Regions from separate parts of the Necropsobacter rosorum genome, predicted to be linked through region 2. Evidence: riboswitches for the same ligand, from Rfam matches in the RefSeq annotation. Region 2 holds a riboswitch; each other region holds the start of a gene.
What was found. Region 2 has a riboswitch for thiamine pyrophosphate ahead of ACESOH_RS06235 (ABC transporter substrate-binding protein). Riboswitches for the same ligand answer to the same signal wherever they lie in the genome.
Positions count from the first base shown of each region.

Region 1: another riboswitch for thiamine pyrophosphate. It lies ahead of thiE (thiamine phosphate synthase); the one in region 2 lies ahead of ACESOH_RS06235 (ABC transporter substrate-binding protein).
Region 3: another riboswitch for thiamine pyrophosphate. It lies ahead of tenA (thiaminase II); the one in region 2 lies ahead of ACESOH_RS06235 (ABC transporter substrate-binding protein).

Region 1 is NZ_CAXSXF010000002.1:14,878-22,929, forward strand. It holds gene tsaB (tRNA (adenosine(37)-N6)-threonylcarbamoyltransferase complex dimerization subunit type 1 TsaB) at 1-354, shown strand, start outside; gene ACESOH_RS04115 (Slp family lipoprotein) at 394-951, shown strand; gene fadD (long-chain-fatty-acid--CoA ligase FadD) at 1,012-2,700, shown strand; gene rnd (ribonuclease D) at 2,781-3,932, shown strand; gene ACESOH_RS04130 (PM1805 family lipoprotein) at 4,027-4,494, shown strand; TPP riboswitch at 4,598-4,692, shown strand; gene thiE (thiamine phosphate synthase) at 4,824-5,492, shown strand; gene hxpB (hexitol phosphatase HxpB) at 5,554-6,219, opposite strand; gene ACESOH_RS04145 (fructosamine kinase family protein) at 6,220-7,083, opposite strand; gene grxB (glutaredoxin 2) at 7,249-7,896, shown strand.
Region 2 is NZ_CAXSXF010000002.1:493,029-501,080, reverse strand. It holds gene thiQ (thiamine ABC transporter ATP-binding protein) at 1-366, shown strand, start outside; gene bioB (biotin synthase BioB) at 433-1,440, shown strand; gene ACESOH_RS06250 (peroxiredoxin C) at 1,632-2,234, opposite strand; gene metC (cystathionine beta-lyase) at 2,399-3,592, shown strand; gene ACESOH_RS06240 (metallophosphoesterase) at 3,707-4,801, opposite strand; gene ACESOH_RS06235 (ABC transporter substrate-binding protein) at 4,876-5,940, opposite strand; TPP riboswitch at 6,020-6,110, opposite strand; gene ACESOH_RS06230 (ABC transporter substrate-binding protein) at 6,262-7,287, opposite strand; gene acnB (bifunctional aconitate hydratase 2/2-methylisocitrate dehydratase) at 7,392-8,052, opposite strand, start outside.
Region 3 is NZ_CAXSXF010000003.1:117,906-125,957, reverse strand. It holds gene prfC (peptide chain release factor 3) at 1-1,398, shown strand, start outside; gene aphA (acid phosphatase AphA) at 1,518-2,225, shown strand; gene qseC (quorum sensing histidine kinase QseC) at 2,376-3,755, opposite strand; gene ACESOH_RS07125 (response regulator) at 3,742-4,413, opposite strand; gene tenA (thiaminase II) at 4,455-5,102, opposite strand; TPP riboswitch at 5,185-5,280, opposite strand; gene ACESOH_RS07115 (YgiW/YdeI family stress tolerance OB fold protein) at 5,323-5,874, opposite strand; gene ACESOH_RS07110 (L-cysteine desulfidase family protein) at 5,994-7,358, shown strand; gene glyA (serine hydroxymethyltransferase) at 7,436-8,052, opposite strand, start outside.

The DNA.
Region 1 (8,052 bases), 480 kb from region 2:
AACGAGGTGTATTTCAGCCGGCTGGCAGGTGAAAAAGTGCGGTCGGATTTCGGCGAGTTTATTCAATGGCGGTCGGTTATCGATGAGCAGGTGTGCCGCCCGGAACAGGCGATCGCACAATTATCGGATTTAAACGGACAATGGATGACGGTCGGCACCGGCTGGAACGCCTATGCACAGTTTGCCGCCGCCGGACTGGCAAGCCATTCGGCGGTGGAATTACCGTCGGCGCGTTATATGCTGTCGCTGGCATTGCCGTTATATCAGCGCCAGCAATGGATAAGTGCGGTGGATATTGAGCCGGTTTATTTGCGCAACACGGTCACCTGGAAAAAATTACCCGGACGGGAATAAGGATTTTATTGACAATACATCCTGATTAAGGAGAACAACATGAAAAAATTACTCTTGTTTCCTTTGTTTATCTTTACGCTGAGCGCCTGCGTTTCCGCGCCGAAAGGCTTAGAGCGTGACCGATACGCTATCCGCAGTCTGTCACAGATCCAGACGGAAGATTATGCCTGTCGCTGTAAATCGGTTCGTCTGGGCGGTAAAGTGCTGGCGGTAACGGCGTTAAAACAGCAGACTAAATTAGAAATTCTCAGCCTACCGATCGCCGAATATTCGGCCAAGCCGCTGCTGGACGGCGCGACGAACGGGCGGTTTATCGCTTATATTCAGGGCTTTGTCGATCCGGAAAGTCTGAAGGATCAATATGTGACCGTCGCAGGCCGGCTGACGATGCAGGAACAGGGCAAAATTGACGAAGCGCCGTATCATTATCCGGTGGTCGCGGTGGAAAATTATAAGCGCTGGACGCTGATGCGCGAATATTATTATGATCCTGATGATGATTACTGGGGCGGATTCTGGGGCTTTTCCCGTTCGCGCTGGGGACTGGGCGGCGCGTTTTGGCGGCCGGAACCGAGATTTCGTTACGGTTTGTACTAAGCCCGCCTAACGTGCTAAAATCCGACCGCACTTTTCCGATGACAATAATAAGGATAACAAATGGAAAAACCTTGGTTTAAAAATTATCCGGCGGATTCCGAATTTGAATTGAATACGTCCGAATATGAAAATATCTTGGATATGTTTGACCGGGCGATAAGAGCCCATCCTGATCGCGCGGCGTATATCAATATGGGACAGGTTTTAACTTTCCGTAAACTGGAAGAACGCAGCCGGGCGTTTGCCGCCTATCTGCAAAACGAATTAAAACTGAAAGGCGGCGAACGGGTCGCCTTAATGATGCCGAACCTGCTGCAATATCCTATCGCGTTATTCGGTATTTTGCGCGCCGGGCTGGTGGTGGTGAACGTCAATCCGCTTTATACCCCGCGCGAACTGGAACATCAGCTGCAAGACAGCGGCGCCAAAGCGATTGTGGTGGTGTCTAATTTCGCTTCCACACTGGAAGAAGTGGTATTTAACACCAATGTCAAACATGTGATTTTAACCCGCATGGGCGATCAGCTGTCTTTCGGCAAACGCACGCTGGTCAATTTTGTGGTGAAATATGTCAAAAAATTAGTGCCGAAATATAAACTGCCGCATGCGGTGACTTTTCGTGAAGTCTTGGCCATCGGTAAACACCGCCAGTATGTGCGCCCGCATCTGGAACGCGATACGCTGGCGTTTTTACAATATACCGGCGGCACCACCGGCGTGGCGAAAGGCGCGATGCTGTCGCACGGCAATATTATCACCAATGTTTTTCAGGCCAAATGGATAGCTTACCCCTTTGTCGGGGATCGCAGCCGCGAACGTAAAGCGGTGCTGGCGCTGCCGCTGTATCATGTGTTCGCCTTAACGGTGAATTGCCTGTTGTTTATCGAACTGGGCGTGACCGCACTGTTAATCACCAATCCGCGCGATATCGACGGTTTTGTCAAAGAGCTGAGAAAACACCGTTTCGCCGCCATTACCGGCGTGAATACCTTATTTAATGCCTTGCTGAATAACGAAAATTTCAAAGAAGTGGATTTTTCCGCGCTGAAACTGTCTGTCGGCGGCGGCATGGCGATTCAGCAATCGGTGGCGACCCGCTGGCATGAGACCACCGGTTGCAGCATTATTGAAGGCTACGGCATGACGGAATGTTCGCCGTTAATTGCGGCCTGTCCGATCAATGTGGTGAAACATAACGGCACCATCGGCGTGCCGGTGCCGAATACGGATATCAGAATTATTAAAGAAGACGGTTCGCCAGCCGCCTTGGGCGAGCCGGGCGAGCTTTGGGTGAAAGGCGAGCAGGTGATGCAGGGATACTGGCAGCGTCCGGAAGCCACCGCGGAGGTGCTGAAAGACGGTTGGATGGCCACCGGCGATATTGTGATTATGGATGAAAGCTATAGCCTGCGTATTGTTGATCGCAAAAAAGATATGATCATCGTCTCCGGCTTTAATGTTTATCCGAACGAAATTGAAGATGTGGTGATGCTGAATTATAAAGTCGCCGAAGTGGTGGCAATCGGTGTGCCGCACGAAGTGTCCGGCGAAACCATCAAGATTTTTGTGGTGAAAAAAGACGACAGCCTGACCCGCGATGAATTGCGCCAGCATTGTCGCCGTCATTTAACGCGCTATAAAGTGCCGAAAGAGATCGAATTCCGCGACGAGTTGCCGAAAACCAACGTGGGGAAAATTTTACGCCGAGTGCTGCGAGAAGAAGAAATCGCCAAACGCGCGGCACAGTAATTCAGTATAAGATGGGCTTAACCGCCCATCATTTTTGCCCGTAAAATTAAAAGATTAACGGGCGACTTTGGGTTTACATTATGTCCATATTAATAAAAGAAATCGAAAATGCACCGCACTTTAGGCTGATAACGACCAATCAGGCGCTGGACGAGGTTTGCCGGCAGGCACGGCAACAACGTGCGGTGGCGTTAGATACCGAATTTGTGCGAACCCGCACTTTTTATCCGCGCTTAGGCCTGATTCAGCTGTATGACGGTGAACAGGTCAGTTTAATCGATCCTAATCAGATTGATGATTTTTCGCCTTTCGTGGCATTACTGGCGGATCCGTCGCTGTGCAAAGTGCTGCACGCCAGCAGCGAGGATCTGGAGGTTTTCCAGCATTATTTTCAGCAGCTGCCGCGCCCGATGATGGATACGCAGGTGATGGCGAGTTTTCTGAATCTCGGTCATTCTCTTGGTTTCGCTGCGCTGATTAAACATTATTTTCAGCTGGAGCTTGATAAAGGCGCATCGCGTACCGATTGGCTGGCACGTCCGTTATCGGAAAATCAACTGCGCTATGCAGCGGCGGATGTGTGGTATTTGCTGCCATTGTATCGGCGGATGCAGACGGCTTTAGCGCAGACCCGCTGGCAAAGTGCGGTGCAAAATGACTGCGAATCGCTGCTGAATAAACGGGAAAAAAGCAAAGACAGCGACAAGGCGTATTTGGCTATTGCCAACGCCTGGCGTTTGGATCGGCTTGAGCTGATGCGGTTGAAACTGCTGGCAAAGTGGCGTTATCAGGAAGCGAAGAAACGGGATCTGGCGTTAAATTTTGTGGTCAAAAGCGAGCATTTATGGCTGGCGGCCAAACATCATCCCAAGCATACTTCCACCTTGCTGGAAATGGGATTTTCGTCTTCCGAAGTCCGTATTCACGGCAAAAAAATCCTGCAACTTATTGATCAGGTCAAACGGATCGATGAACAGGCGTATCCGCCGCTGATTGAGCGCCTTGCCGATGATCCGCGTTACCGCAGCACGTTGAAAATGCTACAACGCGAATTAAAAGCCCTGACCCCGCCGGATCTGCCTGCGGAAGTGATTGCCGGCAAAAAAGCGCTGGAAGAACTGATGCGCTGGTGCTGGCAGGCCGAGCGGGATGAGGCTCAACCGCCCGAGTTATTGTGCGGCTGGCGGCGGGAGTTCGGCTTGCCGTTGCTGGCATCTTTACAAAACTTTTAATTTATCGATTGGCAACTTTGCCTGCCACAGAGTAAAATTAAGCGCTCATATATCATCTATGTGAGATTTTCACTAACATATTAAGGACAGTACAATGAATAAAGTATTGAAAATCGGAGCGGCAATCGTGTTCGCTCTGTTCGTAGCGGCATGTAACAAAGCGGATCCAGCGGCGGATTTTAAAAAGCTGACCGATTGGGGGGCGGCGAATCAACAGGCGCAGGCGGCGTTCCAGGCGGAATTTCAGAAAAAAGTCGCCACACAGGATCCGCAGCAAATTGAACAGGCGGTTAATGAGTTAAATACCAAAATCAGCGAAATTGAAAAAAGCCTCAATGCGCTTGATATTCAAAGCCCTGAAATCAAACCGTTGAAAGAAAAAATGAAATCCACCCTGGCATTATCCAGTGATTTAATGAAAGACAGCCTTGCGCTGATGAAAAATCCGACCGACGAGGGCGTGAAAGCGTTACAGGATAAAACCCAGCATGCGGTGCAGGCGACTAATGAATTACAGCAATTACAGTCGCAGCTTGCCGAAAAATACGGTGAGAAAAAATAATTTCACCTCACGCTTTTCGCTTACAGCCATTCGATATCCCGAATGGCTTTTTTGTGGCCACCATAAACTTTTTGCCTTTTAGATTCACTTCCTATACACTCAACACCGTTAGTCGGGGTGCTTCCGTGCGGAGGCTGAGATAACACCCGTGAACCTGATCCAGTTAATACTGACGTAGGAAACTCATTATGCAAAATACTTTTTTCACTTATCCGTTCCGTTCGCTATTTTCCCTTATTCATCTTTTTCCTTTATTTACGCGATGACAGCAAAAATCCGAATGCTGTTTAAATTGAAAAATTGACGCCGATTTATGATCAGGAGTGATGATGTTTGATATAAAAACAATGCTGACGTTATATTTTGTTGCCGGCAGTCAGGATTGCCGGCATTTGGCAGGTGATCGCGCGCAACATTTGCTGCGTATTTTGCAGCAGGCGCTGGAAAGCGGCATTACCTGTTTTCAGTTCCGGGACAAAGGGTTCGGTTCACTGGAACAGGATCGCGCGGCGCAAAAACAGTTGGCGCTGCAATGCCGGGATTTGTGTCGTCATTATCGGGTGCCGTTTATTGTGAATGATGATGTCGAACTGGCGCTGGCGGTTGCGGCGGACGGCATTCATGTGGGGCAGTCGGACATGCAGGCGGCGCAAATCCGCGCCCAAACCGACCGCACGTTGATCGTCGGGTTGTCGGTCAATACGCTGGAGCAGGCACAGCGTGGTGCGGCGTCAGCGGATGTTGACTATTTGGGCGTCGGCCCGATTTTTCCGACCCAATCGAAAGCGGATCAAAAACCGGCGGTGGGAAGCGAATTTATCGCACGTTTAAGAGAGCAGGGCATAACTAAACCGTTAGTGGCTATCGGCGGTATCACCCAAGAAAGCGCCGCGCAGCTGGCCGCGTTCGGGGCGGACGGTATTGCGGTTATTTCGGCCATTACGCGCGCGCAGGATGTGCCGGCTGCGGTTAAAGCCTTACACCGGCAGCTGGGATAAACGCAATAGCCGGCGAGCGAATACGGATAAATCGCGGCGCTAATGCCGGCCGGCATATCCGTCAATGGGCGGCCAGCTTTTCGAGTAACGCCTGATTGATGTCGCGCAGGGAGGTTAATTTGGCATCCGCCAGCGACCAGCGGGGATCGGTTTTTGTGGCATTATCCGGAATGACGACACATTTCATGGAGGCGGCTTTCACTGCGGTCATGCCGATCACCGAATCTTCAATACCGAGGCAGTCACCGGGCGCGGTCTGTAATTGTTCCGCCGCGTGCAGATAAACCTGCGGATGCGGTTTGTTGTAATCCAGTTCGGTGGCGGAGGATAAATAGGCAAAATACTGAGCGATGTCGCAGCGGCGGGTGATTTCCTCCAGCAATTTGCGCGGCGAGGCGGAGGCGACCGCCAGCCGATAACCCAGTGCGGTCAGTTTTTCCAGCGTTTCCGTCACCCCGGGCATCAGAGGTTTTTGCTTTAAAATCATGTCGATGGCGTGCGTATTTAAACGGCTCGCCATTTCGTCGGCCGGCACCGGCGCGTTGTGATATTTTTGGTAGATTTTTTCCACGATAGCCCGCGAAGGCAAACCGGTCAGGGCGACCATGTCCGCCCAAGTCACGGGAAGATCAAAGGCGTTGAAAATCTCAACGCCGGCTTGTTTCCATAAGGGTTCGGAGTCGATCAGCACTCCGTCCATATCAAAAATGATTGCTTTAACAGTCATCTATTCTCCTAACAGTCGATGAATAAATTTGCGCGTCAATTCAATGTAATTGCCGTGAAAACGGTGGCTGAAATTGAGTAAATAATACAGCTGATACAATGCTTTACGTTCCTGATAAGCCGCTTGCAGCGGATAAGTGCGGTCATAATTCTGATAGAATTCCGCGCCAAAGGGCTGGAACAGTTCGCTAAACGCGATGTCGCATTCCCGATCGCCCCAGTAACAGGCGGGATCATACACCACCATATGTTCATTTGCTACGGCGCAGTTTTCAATCCATAGGTTACCGTGTAACAGCGACGGTTTGGGATTGTGTTTAGCCAGCCGGGCGGCGACGGTGCGGACGATAAGCGCGATATCGCCGAAATCCAGCGCTTTTTCTTTACAGATTTGCAACTGCCAGCCGATACGTTGTTCGCTGAAAAATTTCGCCCAATTATCTTTCCATTCGTTCGGCTGATAAACCGGCCCCAGCCAGCTATCGAAATCCAGTCCATAATGTTCGGCATTGCCGGCAAGATGAAGCTGCGCCAGCTGACTGCCGAATTCCGCCATTGTCCGAGCGGTCGGCGGCGTGAGGCGCAGCGCCTCCAGCAGCAGGAAACTGTGTCCCTGAGAACATCCCATACCGTAAACCTGCGGAACGCGGACGGTATTGGTTTTGGCCAACAGAGTCAGCTGATCGGCTTCTGCGCGGAACATGGAACGGTATGATTTGGCATTGACTTTAACAAAAACCGGTTGGATACCGTCATCAATCACCCAGGCTTCGTGCATTTCGCCACTGTGCACTTTCACCTTTTCTTTGATGGAATAGTATGCGCCGAATTGATCGGCCAACACCTGAGATACGGATTTCCACATCGTTTCCTCCTTTGCTCATCACATTGGTTCGTGTTGATAATAAAGGGAATTGTGTGAATATTCTGTGATTGAAGTCAAGTTTTGATAAATATTCCGCCCATTCCTTGCCACATCGCCGGCGATTGCGCTACAGTAAGCACCGAGTTGGACTAAGCGGAGGAAAAGATGCAACTGTACATTTATGATCATTGCCCGTTTTGCGTACGCGCACGCATGATTTTCGGTTTGAAAAATATACCGGTGGAAACGGTGGTGCTGCTAAATGACGATGAAGCCACGCCCACCGGGCTGGTCGGCAAAAAAATGGTGCCGATTCTGGTGAAAGATGACGGCGGCGCGATGCCGGAAAGTCTGGATATTGTGCGTTATATTGACGATAACTACGGCGCCAAACTGCTGTCGGATCAGGTTCGCCCGGCACTGGAGAACTGGATGAAAACGGTCGGTGCGTATTATAACCGGTTATTGTTGCCGCGTTTTGTGCAGCTTGGGCTGGCGGAATATGCCACGGAAAGCGCGCGGCGTTATTTTCTTGCCAAGAAGACCGAAAGTATCGGCGATTTTGCCGAAAATCTGGCCAATACGCCGCAATATATCGCACGCTTAAACGCCGATTTGGCGGAGCTCGCCCCTTTGATTGTGAATGAAAACGCGGTCAATGGCGAATTATCGCTGGAAGATATTCTGCTGTTTCCGATGCTGCGCAATCTCACCTGCGTGAAAGGGCTGGTGTTTCCGGAGCGCGTGCGCGCTTATATTGAGCGCATGTCGGCGTTGAGTCATGTGGCGCTTTATACCGATAATGCGGTGTAAATCAGCGCCTTTTTCGTTGCGCGAAACTGTGCTAAAATGCACCGCACTTTTATTGTACATTGTAGGTATGTATAAAAGTGCGGTGCAAAAACAGCACGATTAACCCGAGGGATTATTATCCCTTATTTTATTTTTAACTACTGCACATGTAACCTT
Region 2 (8,052 bases):
AATATCGCACTGGGCATAAAACCGACGCTGCGGATTAGCGCCGCCGAACGGCAGCAGATTGAACGGGTGGCCGACGCGGTAGGATTAAGCCCGTATCTGGCGCGCTTGCCGAAGGCATTGTCCGGCGGGCAGAAGCAGCGGGTGGCGCTTGCCCGTTGTCTGCTGCGCGCCAAGCCGATTTTATTGCTGGACGAACCGTTTTCCGCCCTTGACCCCGATTTGCGCGTGGATATGCTGAATCTGCTGGATACGCTGTGCGCGCAAAAAAACATGACATTGCTGCTGGTGACCCATCAACCGGCGGAATTACGCGGCAGAATTGATCGGATGATCAGGCTTGAGCAAGGTAAGATCTGTGAGAATTGATTGTCATGCGCGAGTTTTTAAGTCTAAAATAGACCGCACTTTTACGCTAACGAACAAGGATGATTTATGACGACCACAACCATTCAAATCCCCTCGATTACGCCGCATCCTACGCTGGAATACTGGTCGGTGTGCAAAGTGGAAGCCTTATTTGAAACGCCGTTTTTAGAACTGGTTTATCGTGCCGCACAGGTGCATCGCCAACATTTCAATCCGCAGGCGATTCAGCTGTCCACCTTAATGTCGATTAAAACCGGCGGTTGTCCGGAAGATTGCGGTTACTGCCCGCAATCGGCGCGTTATCAGACCGGCGTGCAGAATCAGCAGTTGATTGATGTGGAACAGATTGTCGAAAAAGCCCGCATCGCCAAATCCCGCGGCGCGGCGCGTTTTTGCATGGGCGCCGCCTGGCGCGGGCCGAAACCGAAAGATATTGAAAAAATTACTACCATTATCAAAGCGGTGAAAGCCCTCGGCATGGAAACCTGCGGCACTTTCGGATTATTGCAGGACGGCATGGCGGAAGAGCTGAAAGATGCGGGGCTGGATTATTACAATCACAATCTGGATACCGCGCCGGAACATTACGGCAATGTAATCAGTACGCGTCAGTTCGACGATCGGATGAATACTTTGGGTAAAGTGCGCAAAGCCGGGCTGAAAGTTTGCTGCGGCGGCATTGTCGGAATGGATGAAACCCGCAAGGAACGGGCGGCGTTTATCGCCAGTCTGGCCAATCTGGATCCGCAGCCGGAATCGGTACCGATTAATCAGCTGGTGAAAGTGGAAGGCACGCCGCTGGCGGACGCCGCGGAGCTGGACTGGACGGAATTCGTGCGTACGGTGGCGGTCGCCCGTATTGTGATGCCGAAAAGTTATGTGCGTTTATCCGCCGGCCGGCAGGGAATGTCGGAAGAAATGCAGGCGATGTGTTTTATGGCCGGTGCGAATTCGATTTTCTACGGCGATAAATTGCTGGTGACTGAAAATCCGGAAGAAGACGGCGATCAGCTGCTGATGGCCAAACTGGATTTACAGCCGGAAACGGAGCAAAACCGCTCGGCGGCGGAGTGAATAAAGTAAAAAATGCGCCATCGCGACCATGGTAACATGGGCTATGCGGTTGTGCCGGAATATCAGCGACAGGCCGCCGCATTGCATCTGATTATGATGATTGGCCGGTTAAATCAAAAAATAACCCCCGCAGTAAGCGGGGGTTATTGATCAACGTCCTAATAAAATAATCTTAAACTACAATCCGTCGATTAAAGTTTGTCGGCGTTTTGTTTCAGGTATTTTGCGACACCTTCAGGGTTGTCTTTCATCCCTTCTTTGCCTTTTTCCCATTGCGCCGGGCAGACTTCGCCGTGTTCTTCGTGGAATTGCAGTGCGTCAACCATACGCAGCATTTCATCGATGTTACGGCCTAACGGCAGATCGTTAACCACTTGGTGACGAACTACGCCGTTTTTGTCGATTAAGAACGATGCGCGCAATGCCACGCCCGCCGCTGGGTGTTCAATTCCGTAAGCCTGGGCGATTTCGTGTTTAACGTCGCCGACTAACGCATATTGCACCTGACCGATACCGCCGTTTTCAGTCGGCGTGTTACGCCATGCGTTGTGGGTATATTGTGAGTCAATCGATACGCCGACAACTTCAACGCCGCGCGCCTGAAATTCTTTATAACGGTGATCGAAGGCGATCAGTTCGGACGGGCAAACGAACGTAAAATCTAATGGATAGAAGAAGACGACCGCCGCTTTACCTGCGATATGTTGTTTTAAATTGAAGTTATCAACGATTTCACCGTTGCCTAAAACTGCCGATGCGGTAAAATCCGGTGCTTGACGAGTCACTAATACCATAGTAAAAATCTCCTATTGAAAATGAATAAAAAATTTTGCCGTTAATTGAAAGAAAAGCAAAATTAACGGGTTTTATTGTAAAAAAACACACCGCAGTTTAATAGTCGATTTTGTCTATTAAACCGATTATCATAATCTTAAATTAAAAACGACAGGAACGAATTATGACGCATAAACATTCATTATCCACCGCATTGGTGCATGCCGGACGCAACAAACGGGTAACGCAGGGCAGTGTGAATCCGGTGATTCAGCGCGCTTCTTCTTTGGTATTTGAATCGCTGGAGGACAAACGGCAGGCGACCCGCAAGCGGGCGCAGGGCGGCCTGTTTTACGGGCGGCGCGGCACATTGACGCACTTTGCGCTGCAGGATCTGATGTGCGAGCTGGAAGGCGGCGCGGGTTGTTATCTCTATCCTTGCGGTGCGGCGGCAGTGACGAATAGTATTCTGTCTTTTGTCTCCAGCGGCGATCATGTGCTGATGACCGGTGCGGCTTATGAGCCGACGCAGGATTTCTGTCATATTATCTTGAAAAAAATGGGGGTGGAGACCACCTTTTATGATCCGCTGTGCGGCGCGGGCATCGCCGAGCTGGTGCAGCCGAATACCAAAGTGGTGTTTCTGGAATCGCCCAGTTCGCTGACCATGGAAGTTCCGGATATTCCAGCGATGGTGCGGGCGGTACGCAGTAAGAAACCCGACGCGGTAATTATGATCGATAACACTTGGGGCGGCGGAATATTATTTAAAGCGCTGGAACATGATATTGATATTTCCATTCAAGCCGGTACCAAATATCTGGTCGGGCATTCCGACGTGATGATCGGCACGGCGGTTGCCAATGCGCGCTGCTGGGATCAGCTGCGCGAACAGTCTTATTTAATGGGACAAATGGCGGATGCCGACAGCGCTTATACCACCGCCCGCGGTATCCGTACGCTGGGAGTGCGTTTAAAACAGCATGAGGCAAGCAGCATCGAGGTGGCACAATGGCTGGCGCAGCGGGAGGAAGTGAAAGCGGTTTATCATCCGGCGCTGCCGAGCTGCCCGGGACATGAGTATTTTGTCCGGGATTTCAGCGGTTCAAGCGGGCTGTTTTCATTTGAACTGCGACAAAAACTGACGCCGACCCAGCTGGAAAATTTTATGAATCATTTTGCACTGTTCAGTATGGCGTACTCTTGGGGCGGTTTCGAATCGCTGATTTTATATAATCAACCGGAGGATATTGCGCGCATCCGCCCGGGAATTCCGCGCAAATTAAGCGGCACCTTAATTCGCCTGCATATCGGGTTTGAGGATGTGGCGGAGCTGATCGCCGATTTGGAAGCGGGTTTTGCGCGGTTACAGGATTAATTAGACAAGGGGCGTGATTCGCCCCTTTTTTGTGCCTGTCGGCATAAAATCTGTTTTCACTGCCGACCGGAACGGCAAAAGTGCGGTGAAAATTTCGCCGGTTTCGCTGTGGCGCTACGGCGTGCCTTTCACATCAATAATCATCACTTCAGATTGCGAACCCAAACGCAGCGGAATGCCCCAGAAGCCGTAACCGGAGGTGACGAAAAAATGCCCGTTGCCGATTTTGGCATAGCCGTAATCCAAACGGTACATCAGCGAGGTAATCAGATTGGCGGGGAAAATCTGCCCCTTGTGGGTATGCCCCGACACTTGCAGATCAACGGGCAATTCGGCATGCAGGGCAATTTCCGTCGGACGGTGATCGAGCAAAAAGACCGGCAGGCGCGTATCGACGCCGTGCAGCAGTTGTGCGGTGCTCGGGCGATCGCCGAGCAGATCGTCATTGCGCCCGACTAGCACCATGCGGTTGTCCACCGGCAGGGTTTGATCCATTAACAAGGTAATGCCCGCCCGGCGGATTTCATGCGCGATAGCCTGTTGATGACCGAAAAAATCATGATTGCCGAGGGTGGCGTACACGCCCAGCGGCGCGCTCAGTTGCGCCAGATGAGGCCGCATGTTTTGCGCCAGATAGGCATCGGTGTTATCGTCCATGATATCGCCCGGCAGCAGAATCATATCCACGTTTTCCTCGTGCATAATCTGTGCCAGCCGATCCAATTGCCGGGCGCCGAACAGCGTGCCTAAATGCAAATCGCTCGCCACGCCGAGGCGTAACGGTTGCAGCGGTTTGTCGAGGGTGATTTGATAATGTCGCACTGTCGGCGTGTAGGCATTATAGACGCTCAGCCCGAGCAACCCCGCCAGTGCCGGCAGATAGGCAAGGCGTAAAGTGCGGTTCAGTTTGTCGCGGTTTACGTTATTGCGCAGCAGGCGGTAAATCAGCGCGGCAGCGATACTGATAAACGCGGCAAACAGCAGAAAAACCAGAATTAACGCGCTTAAACGGAACATCGGCTGAAGGCGGAACACGGTCAGCAGAATAATGCCGTTGGCCGCCAGATAATTAAAGATAGCGATAGCTCGGCGGGTTTTATGCCCGATTTTGCCGCTGAGAAGCCAGTACAGCGTGCGGTTGAACAGATGGATAAACAGCTGTAACAGGATAACCGAGACGGCAAAAATAATATAATGACGAAGTTCCATTGCTTTCCTTGCTTTCAAATGTAAAAAAGTGCGGTGATTTTAACCGCACTTTCGCTGAATTGAAAGCCGCAATCTTAGTTGAGCTTCACTTCGGTGAGCCATTTTTCGATTAAACGTTTGCTTTCCGTATCGGATCCGAAACGCTCGAAATCAAAATCAATCAGTTTCAGATCCTTCGGGTTGACGGAGTTCGGCGAGGCTTGAGCGTGAATGTTAGTCGGGATTTGATACATTTTCTCCTCGCGCCAGGCGATTTCCTGCGCGTCCGCCGTCAGCGCCCAATCCATAAACAGCTTGGCATTGTCCGGATTGCGTGCGCCTTTCAGAATGCTGATGCCGCCCAGCGAATAACTGTCGCCGTCACAAGGCAGAATGGCTTCCACCGGCGCGCCTTTTTCCTTTTCCGAGGCATAACCGTTCACAAAGCCGATCGTTACCGCCGCATCGCCGCGCGACAGATTGGATTTTTCCGTACCGCTTTTGGCATATTGCGAAATATTGTTGTGCAGCGCGTTTAAATAACGAAAGGCTTCTTCTTCGCCCCACAGCTGGATCAGCGTGGCGATAAAGGTATAGCCGGTGCCGGTATTGCGCGGGTCGGGCATTTGAATCTGATCTTTCAGGCGCGGATCGAGCAGGTCTTTCCAGCATCGAGGATAATCCCGAATGCCGAGTTGTTTGAATTTTTCCGTATTCACCCCGATGCCGAGCACGATAATATAACCGATGGCGGTGTAATCGCCTTTTTCTTCCAGCAGGCGTTTAAATTGCGGCATGGTTTCCGCCTGATAGGGGGAGCGGTAAGGTTGCAGCAGACCTAACTGGGCGGCCTGAAAGTGCGGTTCAATAGTACCGCCGTACCAGATGTCCGCTTGCGGCAGCGCCTGTTCCGCTTTGATTTTCGCAAGGGTCGCGCCGGTGCTGTTGCGTACGAATTTGGTGTCCACATGATATTTTTGGGCGAATGTTTTCACCATTTTTTCGCACACATTATGCTGCACGCTGCAATACACCGTCAGCTTGCCCGCCGCTTGTGCGCCGTTCAGCCCGGCAAAGGGCAGCCAGAATAATAAAAGCAGCCTGAACGGAATACGACGGCGTTGAGGGACAGTGATTGGTTTGGGAGAAAATAATTGCATAGTGTTTCCTTATATAAAAGATCGACCAGCAATATTGACGAAGCAGAACGGCAGATTCAACCTCCGCCAGCATAACGGCGGCGGTTTGCGATTAGTTTCCTACGTCAGTATTAACTGTATCAGGTTCACGGGTATGATCTCAGCTATTGCTAGCACCCCGACTAACGGTTGTTCAATGCGTCGATCATCACGGCACCGGTGCGGCAATGATCGACAGCGCTTTAGTATAATCGGCTTTGCTGAATTGTCAAAATCCGATGTGATGTTGTTCAACCGGCGTTGAGGCCGGCAATTTTATTATCCGGTTTGCGGCAGTCGGACTCAGTTGAGTTTCACTTCCCGCACCCAGCGTTCGATCAAGCGTTTTGCCTCCGCATCGGAGCCGAAACGGTCGAAATCAAACGGAATGAGATTTAACGCCTCGGGAGCGGGAGCATCCGGCGATAATTCGGCGTTGACGTTGGTCGGATACTGATAGATTTTCTCATCCTGTAGCGCCAGTTGCTGCGCTTCGGCACTTAATGCCCAGTCCATAAACAGTTTGGCATTGTCCAGATTGCGCGCATTGCGCAGAATACTGATTCCGCCCAGCGAATACGGCGTGCCTTCGCACAGCGTTTGCATCGTCACGGGGGCGCCTTTGGCTTTTTCCAGCGCATAACCGCTTAAAAAACCGATGCTCACCGCCACCTCGCCGCGTGAAAGCAGCGTTCGTTCCACCCCGCTTTTGGTATATTGGGAAATATTCTGATTAAGCGCTTTCAAATAGTCAAACGCCTTGTCTTCGCCCCATAATTGTACCGCGGCGGTTAAAAAGGTATAACCGGTGCCGGAGCTTCTCGGATCCGGCAGTTGAACCTGATTTTTCAGGCGCGGATCGAGCAGATCCCGCATACATTTGGGATAATCCGATATGCCGAGCTGACGCAGTTTTTCGTGGTTCATGCCGAGGCCGAAAATGATCATATAGCCGATGGAGGTGAATTCTCCTTTTTGGCGCATCAATTCCTGAAATACCGGCAGAATTTCCGCCTGACGGGGCGAACGGTAGGCGTGCAGCAAACCCAGCGCACCGGCCTGAAAGTGCGGTTCAATGGTGCCGCCGTACCAGACATCTGCCTGCGGCAGGGATTGCTCGGATTTGATTTTCGCCAACGCGGCGCCGGTGCTGTGGCGCACGAAGCGAGTGTCAACCTGATATTTTTGGCCGAAAACGTTTGCCACCCGTTCGCATACGTCATATTGCATGCTGCAATAGAGGGTGAGTTTTCCCGCCGCCTGTGCCGGGTTGGTATGGATGAATCCGAAAAGCATGGCCAGCGTAGCCAGAATCGATGTCCTTGTCATGGTGTTTATCCTTAAATGTTATCGCGTTGTGCGGTGCACTAAAAAAGTGCGGTGAAAATAACCGCACTTTGCTTTAAAGAGATAAGCTGAGACAGCCAATCGTGTTATACCGTAGTTTGAAAGATCACTTCATCGGCTTTTTTGGTGTAGCTGCCGATTTGATCGAAGTTCATATAACGGTAGGTGTCGTCCTTATCCTGCTGCAAATCCGCCGCGTAAGACAGGTATTCTTCCGGAGTCGGCAGTTTGCCCAGCAAGGCCGAAACCGCCGCCAGTTCGGCGGACGCCAGATAAACGTTCGCGCCTTGTCCTAAGCGGTTCGGGAAATTGCGGGTGGAGGTGGACACCACGGTGGCATGATTGGCGACGCGTGCCTGGTTGCCCATACACAGGGAACAACCGGGAATTTCCACGCGCGCGCCGCTTTTGCCGAAGATGCTGTAATAGCCTTCTTCCGTCAGCAGGGCTGCATCCATTTTGGTCGGCGGCGCGACCCACAGGCGGGTCGGGATCATGCCTTTGAATTTCGCCAGTAATTTGCCTGCGGCACGGAAGTGACCGATATTGGTCATACAGGAACCGATAAACACCTCGTCGATCTTGTCGCCCTGCACCTCGGACAATAAGCGGGCATCGTCGGGATCGTTCGGGGCGCATAAAATCGGTTCTTTGATGTCGTTCAAATCGATTTCGATCACCGCGGCGTATTCGGCATCGGGATCCGCTTCTAAAAGTTGCGGGTCGGCAAGCCATTTTTCCATTCCT
Region 3 (8,052 bases), on a different contig from region 2:
CAACGCGGAATTTCCATTACCACTTCCGTGATGCAGTTTCCTTATCATCATTGTCTGGTCAATCTGCTGGATACGCCGGGACACGAGGATTTCTCGGAAGATACCTACCGCACGTTAACCGCGGTGGACAGCTGCCTGATGGTGATCGACAGCGCCAAAGGGGTGGAAGAACGTACCATCAAGCTGATGGAAGTCACCCGCCTGCGCGACACGCCGATTCTGACCTTTATGAACAAGCTCGACCGCGACATTCGCGATCCGATGGAACTGCTCGACGAAGTGGAAAACGTGCTGAACATTCGCTGTGCGCCCATCACTTGGCCTATCGGCTGCGGGAAATTGTTTAAAGGGGTGTATCATTTATATAAAGACGAAACCTATCTGTACCAAAGTGGACAAGGGCATACCATTCAGCCGGTGCGCATTGTCAAAGGGCTGCACAATCCGCAACTGGACAGCGCGGTCGGCGACGACCTGGCGGCACAACTGCGTGATGAGCTGGAACTGGTACAAGGCGCCTCTAACGAATTTGACTTACCGGCCTTTCTGAACGGTGAACTGACGCCGGTCTTTTTCGGCACGGCGCTGGGCAATTTCGGCGTGGATCATATGCTGGACGGATTGACCGAATGGGCACCGATCCCGCAGGCGCGTCAAGCGGATACCCGTTTGGTGGAAAGTGCGGAGGAAAAACTGACCGGTTTCGTATTCAAAATTCAGGCCAATATGGATCCGAAACACCGCGATCGCGTCGCCTTTATGCGCATCGTGTCCGGCAAATACGAAAAAGGCATGAAACTGCGCCATGTGCGCATCGGCAAAGAGGTGGCGATTTCCGACGCGCTGACCTTTATGGCGGGCGACCGCACTCAGGCGGAAGAAGCCTATGCCGGCGATATTATCGGCCTGCACAATCACGGCACCATTCAAATCGGCGATACCTTTACCCAGGGCGAAGAGCTGAAATTTACCGGCATTCCGAATTTTGCACCGGAATTATTCCGCCGCATCCGCCTGAAAGATCCGTTAAAACAGAAACAATTGTTAAAAGGGCTGGTACAGCTTTCCGAGGAAGGCGCGGTACAGGTGTTCCGCCCGGTCGCCAATAACGATCTTATCGTCGGAGCGGTCGGCGTGCTACAGTTTGACGTCGTGGTTTCCCGCCTGAAAACCGAATACAGCGTAGAAGCGATTTATGAAACGGTGAACGTCGCCACCGCCCGCTGGGTGGAATGCGGCGATGCGAAAAAATTCGAAGAATTCAAACGCAAAAACGAACAGCATCTGGCTTTAGACGGCGGCGATAATTTAACCTATATCGCACCGACCATGGTGAATCTGAATCTGACGCAGGAACGTTATCCCGACGTCACCTTCTTTAAAACCAGAGAACATTAATCCGCACGGGCGATTTGCCCGTTTTTTTCACCGCACTTTTCAGTTGCGGAAAACGCACCACGACCAACAACAAGACACCGGCTTGCCGACAGGCAGGCTCTCAATCAAAGGGGTAATTTATGCAATTAAAACGTCACATCATCACCATCGCTTTCATCGCCGCCGTTTCCGGCACCGCCAGCGCCGCACCGAAAGAACCTTATACTCAAGAGGGCACAAATGCGCGCATGCTGGAACAGCAGGCAGCGATAAAATGGGTGTCTGTTGAACAGATTAAAGAAAGCATCAAAGATCTGCCGCCGATGAACGTCAGCTTTGACATTGACGATACGGTCGCCGCCACCAGCGGCTGCTTCTACTACGGCAAACAAAAATATTCGCCGCAGGATTTCAGTTATCTGAAAAATCAGGATTTTTGGGATGAAATCAATGCCGGTTGCGACAAATACAGCATACCGAAAGATGTGGCGAAAGCGTTGATCAACATGCATCAGGCGCGCGGCGATCAAATCTACCTGATTACCGGACGTACTGCCGGCAAAGATGATCAGGTGACGCCGATTCTGGCAAAAGCCTTAGATATCAAAAATATGCAGCCGGTCAATTTTATGGGCGGCAAAGCGCACAGCACCAAATATGACAAAACTCCGGCAATCATCGAACATAAAATCAGCATTCACTACGGCGACAGCGATGATGATATTTTAGCCGCCAAAGAGGCGGGAATCCGCGGCATCCGCGTATTAAGAGCGGCAAACTCCACTTACCTGCCGCTCCCGCAAGCCGGCGGTTACGGCGAAGAAGTAATTATTAACTCCGCCTATTAAACCCGCTTTGCAAAACGCACGCCGTACCGAAACGCGGATTATGCCGGTACGGCCTCTGAAACCGCAACGATATTATCGGGTTGGTCAACCGACCAAATTGAGCATACAGGATTTGAAATTATGCGGGAAAGTGATCGGCTTTCCCGTTTTTTAATTGAATAGAATACTGACTTGCAGGCCTTTTTCCTGCTTGGCATTCAGCCCGTTTTTTAACCGCACTTGATAATGATGCAGCTGTGCAATGCGATATACAATCGACAATCCCAGTCCGCTGCCCTTTTCGTTTTGCCCCGCCGGGCGGTAAAAGCGTTGTCCGAGTTTTGTCAGATCCGCTTCCTCCACACCGCCGCCGTTGTCTTCCACCACAATGCGATCGTGAGTTAAACGCACCGTCACCGTGCTGCCGGCGCGGCCATAACGGATGGCATTGTCGATCAGATTGCGCAGCATTAAAGACAGCAACAGCGGTTGTCCCTGCCGCTGCGGCGGCAGCGCCTGTTGTTCAAAGGCCAGCTCAATGCCGCTTTTCCGGGCGCTGAAATATAATTCACCGATCAGCGAGGGAATCAGTTTATCCCAGTGAATCGTTTCTAAATTATCCAGTTGTTGAAGGTTATCCAGACGGGAAAGGGTCAGCAGCTGTTCGACCAATTGGGTGGCGCGATCAATGCCCTGGGTCAGATGTTTCAGCGCCTGTTCGCGCACCGCATTGTCGTCACCGGCAAGCTGTGCCACTTCGGTCTGAATCCGCAATGCGGCAAGCGGGCTGCGCAGCTCATGAGCGGCATCGGAGGTAAAACGGCGTTCGCGCAGCAACATGCTGGCCGTGCGGTCAAAAAAGCGGTTTAATTCGTTCACCAGCGGCAGAATTTCACGCGGCACATGTTGTACGGATAATGCCGTATTATCTGCCGGCGCACGCTGACTGAGCTGTTCACCGACCCGGCGTAAGGCGCGCAGCTCCCGGCTGATGACCCACACAATTAAACCGAGCAGAAACGGCAGGCTGGCAAACCAAATCCACATTTGGCCGAACACCATATTCTGAATCAGGTTTTCCCGATAGCCCAGCTCCTGCCCCACCGCTACGATCAGGCGATCGCCCAGCGGCAGCCAAAAAATGCGCCACTTATCCTCGCTGTCCCGGATGTTTGTCACCGAAAATCCGCGTGCCGGCGCAAAAATAAAACCGTCGCCGTTCTCACCGTCGCTGAGTACGATTTCGCCGTTAGGGGTGAAAACCGCAAAGGCCAGCGCATTGCCGTCATAGCCTTTTTTCGGCATAAAACGGCGACGATTTTTATATCCGTTGAAAAACTCGGGGCGGTGCCGTTCGATTAATATCGTCCGCAAGTCGGAAGACGCCAGCCGTTTGGCAAATAAAATCTGCTGCGCATCAAACACTTCATTGACTTCTTTGCGCACCTGTAACCAAGCCACCGCAGTGGAGATCGTCCATACGATCAGCGCGATAAACGAGAGCATAATAATCAAGCGAAAACGCAGGCTGGCAGGTTTAGCTGTTTTCATCCGCTTTTCCCAACGCATAACCGACACCGTGCACGGTGCGGATAAACTGTTTACCCAATTTTTGCCGCAGGTTGTAAATATGCACTTCCAGCGCATTGCTGCTGACTTCGTCATCCCAAGTGTAGAGTTTTTCCTCAATGGCGGAACGTGACAGCACTCTGTCTTTATGGTGCATAAAAAGTTCCAGCAGCTTATATTCCCGGGTGGTCAGCGCCACTTCCTGCTCATGCAGAAAAACCTTATGCTGATTCGGATCGAATTTGACCGGGCCATGGGCAATAACCGGATTAGTATGACCATAACGGCGCCGGATCAGCGCCTGCAAGCGGGCAACCACTTCCGCCAGCGCAAAGGGCTTGCATAAATAATCGTCCGCGCCGCGCTGCAAACCGGTAATGCGCTCATCCAGCGTATCCCGTGCGGTCAGAATCAGCACCGGCACATCTTCACTGTCGTTGCGCCAGCGTTGCACAATATCCAGACCGTCCATTTTCGGCAAGGTCAGATCCAGCACTACGGCGTCATAAGGCGCGGCTTTCACTGCCTGCAAGCCGGTGTTTCCGTCGGTAAACCAATCCACGCTGAAACCGGATTGGGTTAACCCGACTTTAATCCCGTCGCCGATTAACGGATCATCTTCAATTAATAAAATTCGCATAATTTTGACCGCACTTTTTATGATTGCATTACCGCGCCGGATCAGCTTAAATCCAGCCCCATTTGCCAGAATGCGGCTTCCATTCGGGTTGCCGTACTGAAAACGGTTCGCAGCTGCCGCCGCCGAGTGTCGCTTAACTCGGCACAAAAACTATCCAGCCTGCGGGCAAAATCTGCCGCCGCCTGCTGGAAATCCTCGCCGGCATAGGTATCGATCCACGCCTGATAAGGATTATGTGCCGTCGTTATGCCGGCCAGCCGTTTGCCAATCGCCGCATAGCCCAGCATACAAGGCGCCAGCGCAGTATAAAGTTCCGCCAGACCGCCTTTCACGCCGCAATCCAGCACATAACGGGTATATGCCACACAGGCGGGCGATTCCGCTTCGTTCATCAGCGCCTGCTCGGAAATGCCCCACTGACGGCAGAATGCAATATGCAGCTGAATTTCCTTTAACAGCAGATCATTGGCCTGATGGGCATACTGAATATGTTCGAAATTGTCCGCTTTAAAAATGCCGAGCGATAAGGCGCGGCTGTAATGAAACAAATATAAATAATCCTGTTTCAGATAATGCTGAAAACAGGATTCCGGTAAGGTGCCGTCCGCCAAACGGTTAACGAACGGGTGATAAATATAGGCTTCCCAATCGGTTTTTGCCGCTTCGATCAGCTGCTGTACCATAGACATAGATTCGCTCCCATAAAAAATTGATGATACGAAACTGCCGGGGAACACCGCTTGCGAAACACATCACGTTATCGATAACCGCGCGATAACCAAATTAGTTTCCTACGTCAGTATTAACTGCTTCAGGTTCACGGGTATGATCTCAGCGCGCATCCGGCACGCACCCCGACTAATTTCAGTGATTGAGTTTAGCGTAAAAAAAATAATTTGCCACCGAAAATTACGGTTTTACTTTTTCAACATGACGAATTTCGATCGTCGGTTTTTTCCAGGATTTATTCACATCACCGAATAATTTCACCTCATCGTTCGGCGTAATGTCCTGACCGTGCCATGCGCGACGGCTGATTTCCACTTCGATTTCACCGCTGGCGTCACGGAATAAGAAATCCCGTTTTCCCACCTGCTCGACAATTTTCCCCTGCAGCGCAATGAACTGATTGTCTTTCCAGCTGTCGGCATCGGCGACTTTCAACACCGGAAAATTAAACTCCGGACGGCGCGGCTGATTGGCCGTATCTACCGCCGGTTTGCTCGGATCTTTAAAGCCGCCGCGTACTTCATCTTTGCCATTCCAATCGCCGCGGGATTTTTTATCGCCATGATGTCTGCCATCGCGGTAATCGCAGCGGCCTTTACCGTTTTGCGGTGCCGGTTGAGTCATCTGGGTGCCGCCTTTTTGCTGTGATACGCTAATCTGTTCATTCTGTGCAACGGCAAACAGACTAACGGTTGATAATGCTAAAATTGTTGCTAAACTAAGTTTTTTCATAATAGGTCTCCAAAATAACATCGTAAGCAACAAGACGCTGTTGTCTTGTTGAGGCTTATTAAAACAATTAAATATTAAGAAAAACTTAAGACTATAAAATTTTACCCCAAGGACATGCTATGAATTGCACACCTCCGCCGGCAGCTGACGGTTCACCGTCAGTACAGGACGCCGCCGACCGGCCTCATTCGGCCCTCAATCACAATATAGAACAATCGCTGTTAGCTATCGCCAAACGGGAAGTGGTGCCCGCACTGGGCTGCACGGAACCCATTTCGCTGGCGCTGGCGGCGGCTACCGCGCGCAAATATTTAGCCGCCGAGCCGCAGAAAATCGAAGCGAAAGTGTCACCGAATTTAATGAAAAACGGCATGGGCGTTACCGTGCCGGGAACCGGTACGCTGGGGCTGAAAATGGCGGCGGCAATCGGGGCGACGGGCGGCGATCCGGATGCGGGTTTGGAAGTGTTAAAAAATATTAACGCCGAACAGGTCGCTCATGCCAAAGCGCTGATCAGCGCCGAAAAGGTCAAAGTCTCTATGCTGCAAACCGACCATCTGTTATATTCCGAGGCGACCTTATTTTGCGGACAGGACAGCGTTTGCGTGCGGATTGCGGCGCATCACGCCAATATTATTTATATTGAAAAAAACGGCGAAACCCTGTTTGCCAAGCCCTGCGCCGTTGACAACGAAAATTCTCAAGAAATTTTCACCGCACTTAGTGCAAAGGATATTTTTGATTTTGCCATGCGTGCGGATGAAAACAGTATTGCCTTTATCGCCGAAGCGGCACGCTTGAATGAAGCGCTGTCGCAGGAGGGATTACGCCAAGATTACGGGCTGCACATCGGGCGGACATTGCAAAAACACATCCGCAGCGGGCTGCTCAGCGATGATCTGATGAACCGCATCATCATCGCCACCACCGCCGCTTCCGATGCCCGAATGGGCGGCGCGAATTTACCGGCCATGAGCAATTCCGGCTCAGGCAATCAGGGCATCACCGCCACTATGCCGGTGGTTGTAGTCGCACAGCATTTGCAGGCTGATCGCCGGCGTCTAATCCGCGCGCTGTTTCTCTCTCATTTAATGGCGATTTATATTCACAGCAAACTGCCCAAACTGTCCGCTTTATGCGCGGCAACCACGGCGGCAATGGGCAGCTGTGCGGGGATCGCCTGGTTATTAAGTGGCAAATTCGAGACGATCAGCATGGCCATAAGCAGTATGATCGGCGATATCAGCGGGATCATCTGCGACGGTGCGGCAAACGGCTGTGCGATGAAAGTGTCCACCAGCGTGACCTCAGGCTATAAAGCGGTGCTAATGGCGCTGGATAACATACAGGTCACCGGTGATGAAGGGATCGTCGAACACAGTATCGACCGGTCCATCAACAATCTGTGCGATATCGCCTCGCGCAGCATGCAATATACCGATCGTCAGGTGATTGAAATTATGGTCAATAAACCGGCGGCCTGAGCGCAATCTCTACCGTTTACGTCAGGCAAAAAATAAGCGGCGATTAAGATCGCCGCTTTCTCTAACAATCATACCGATTAGGCATAAACCGGCAGGCGTTTACAGATTTCCAGCACTTTAGCTTTGGTAGAAAGCACCACGGCTTCATGGTTGTCTTTACCCAGACTGTCCAGCACGTCGCACATCCAGCCCGCCAGTGCTTTGGCGTCCTCTTGTTTGAAACCGCGACGGGTAATCGACGGCGTACCCACACGAATACCGGAAGTAATAAACGGTTTTTGCGGGTCATTCGGCACGGAGTTTTTATTCACCGTAATATTCGCCGCACCTAATGCCGCATCCGCCGCTTTACCGGTCAATCCCTGTTTGATAAAGCTGACTAAGAACAGGTGATTTTGCGTGCCGTTGGACACCACCTCAAAACCGCGCTGTTTGAAGACTTCGACCATCGCCTGCGCATTTTTTACTACCTGCGCCTGATAAGCTTTGAATTCCGGTTCCAGCGCTTCTTTAAAACATACCGCTTTCGCCGCAATCACATGCATTAACGGCCCGCCCTGACCGGCTGGGAACACCGCACTTTGCAGTTTTTTATACATTTCCTGATCGCCGCTGGCAGAAAGAATCAGACCGCCGCGCGGGCCGGCTAAGGTTTTATGCGTGGTGGTGGTTACCACATGGGCGTGCGGCACCG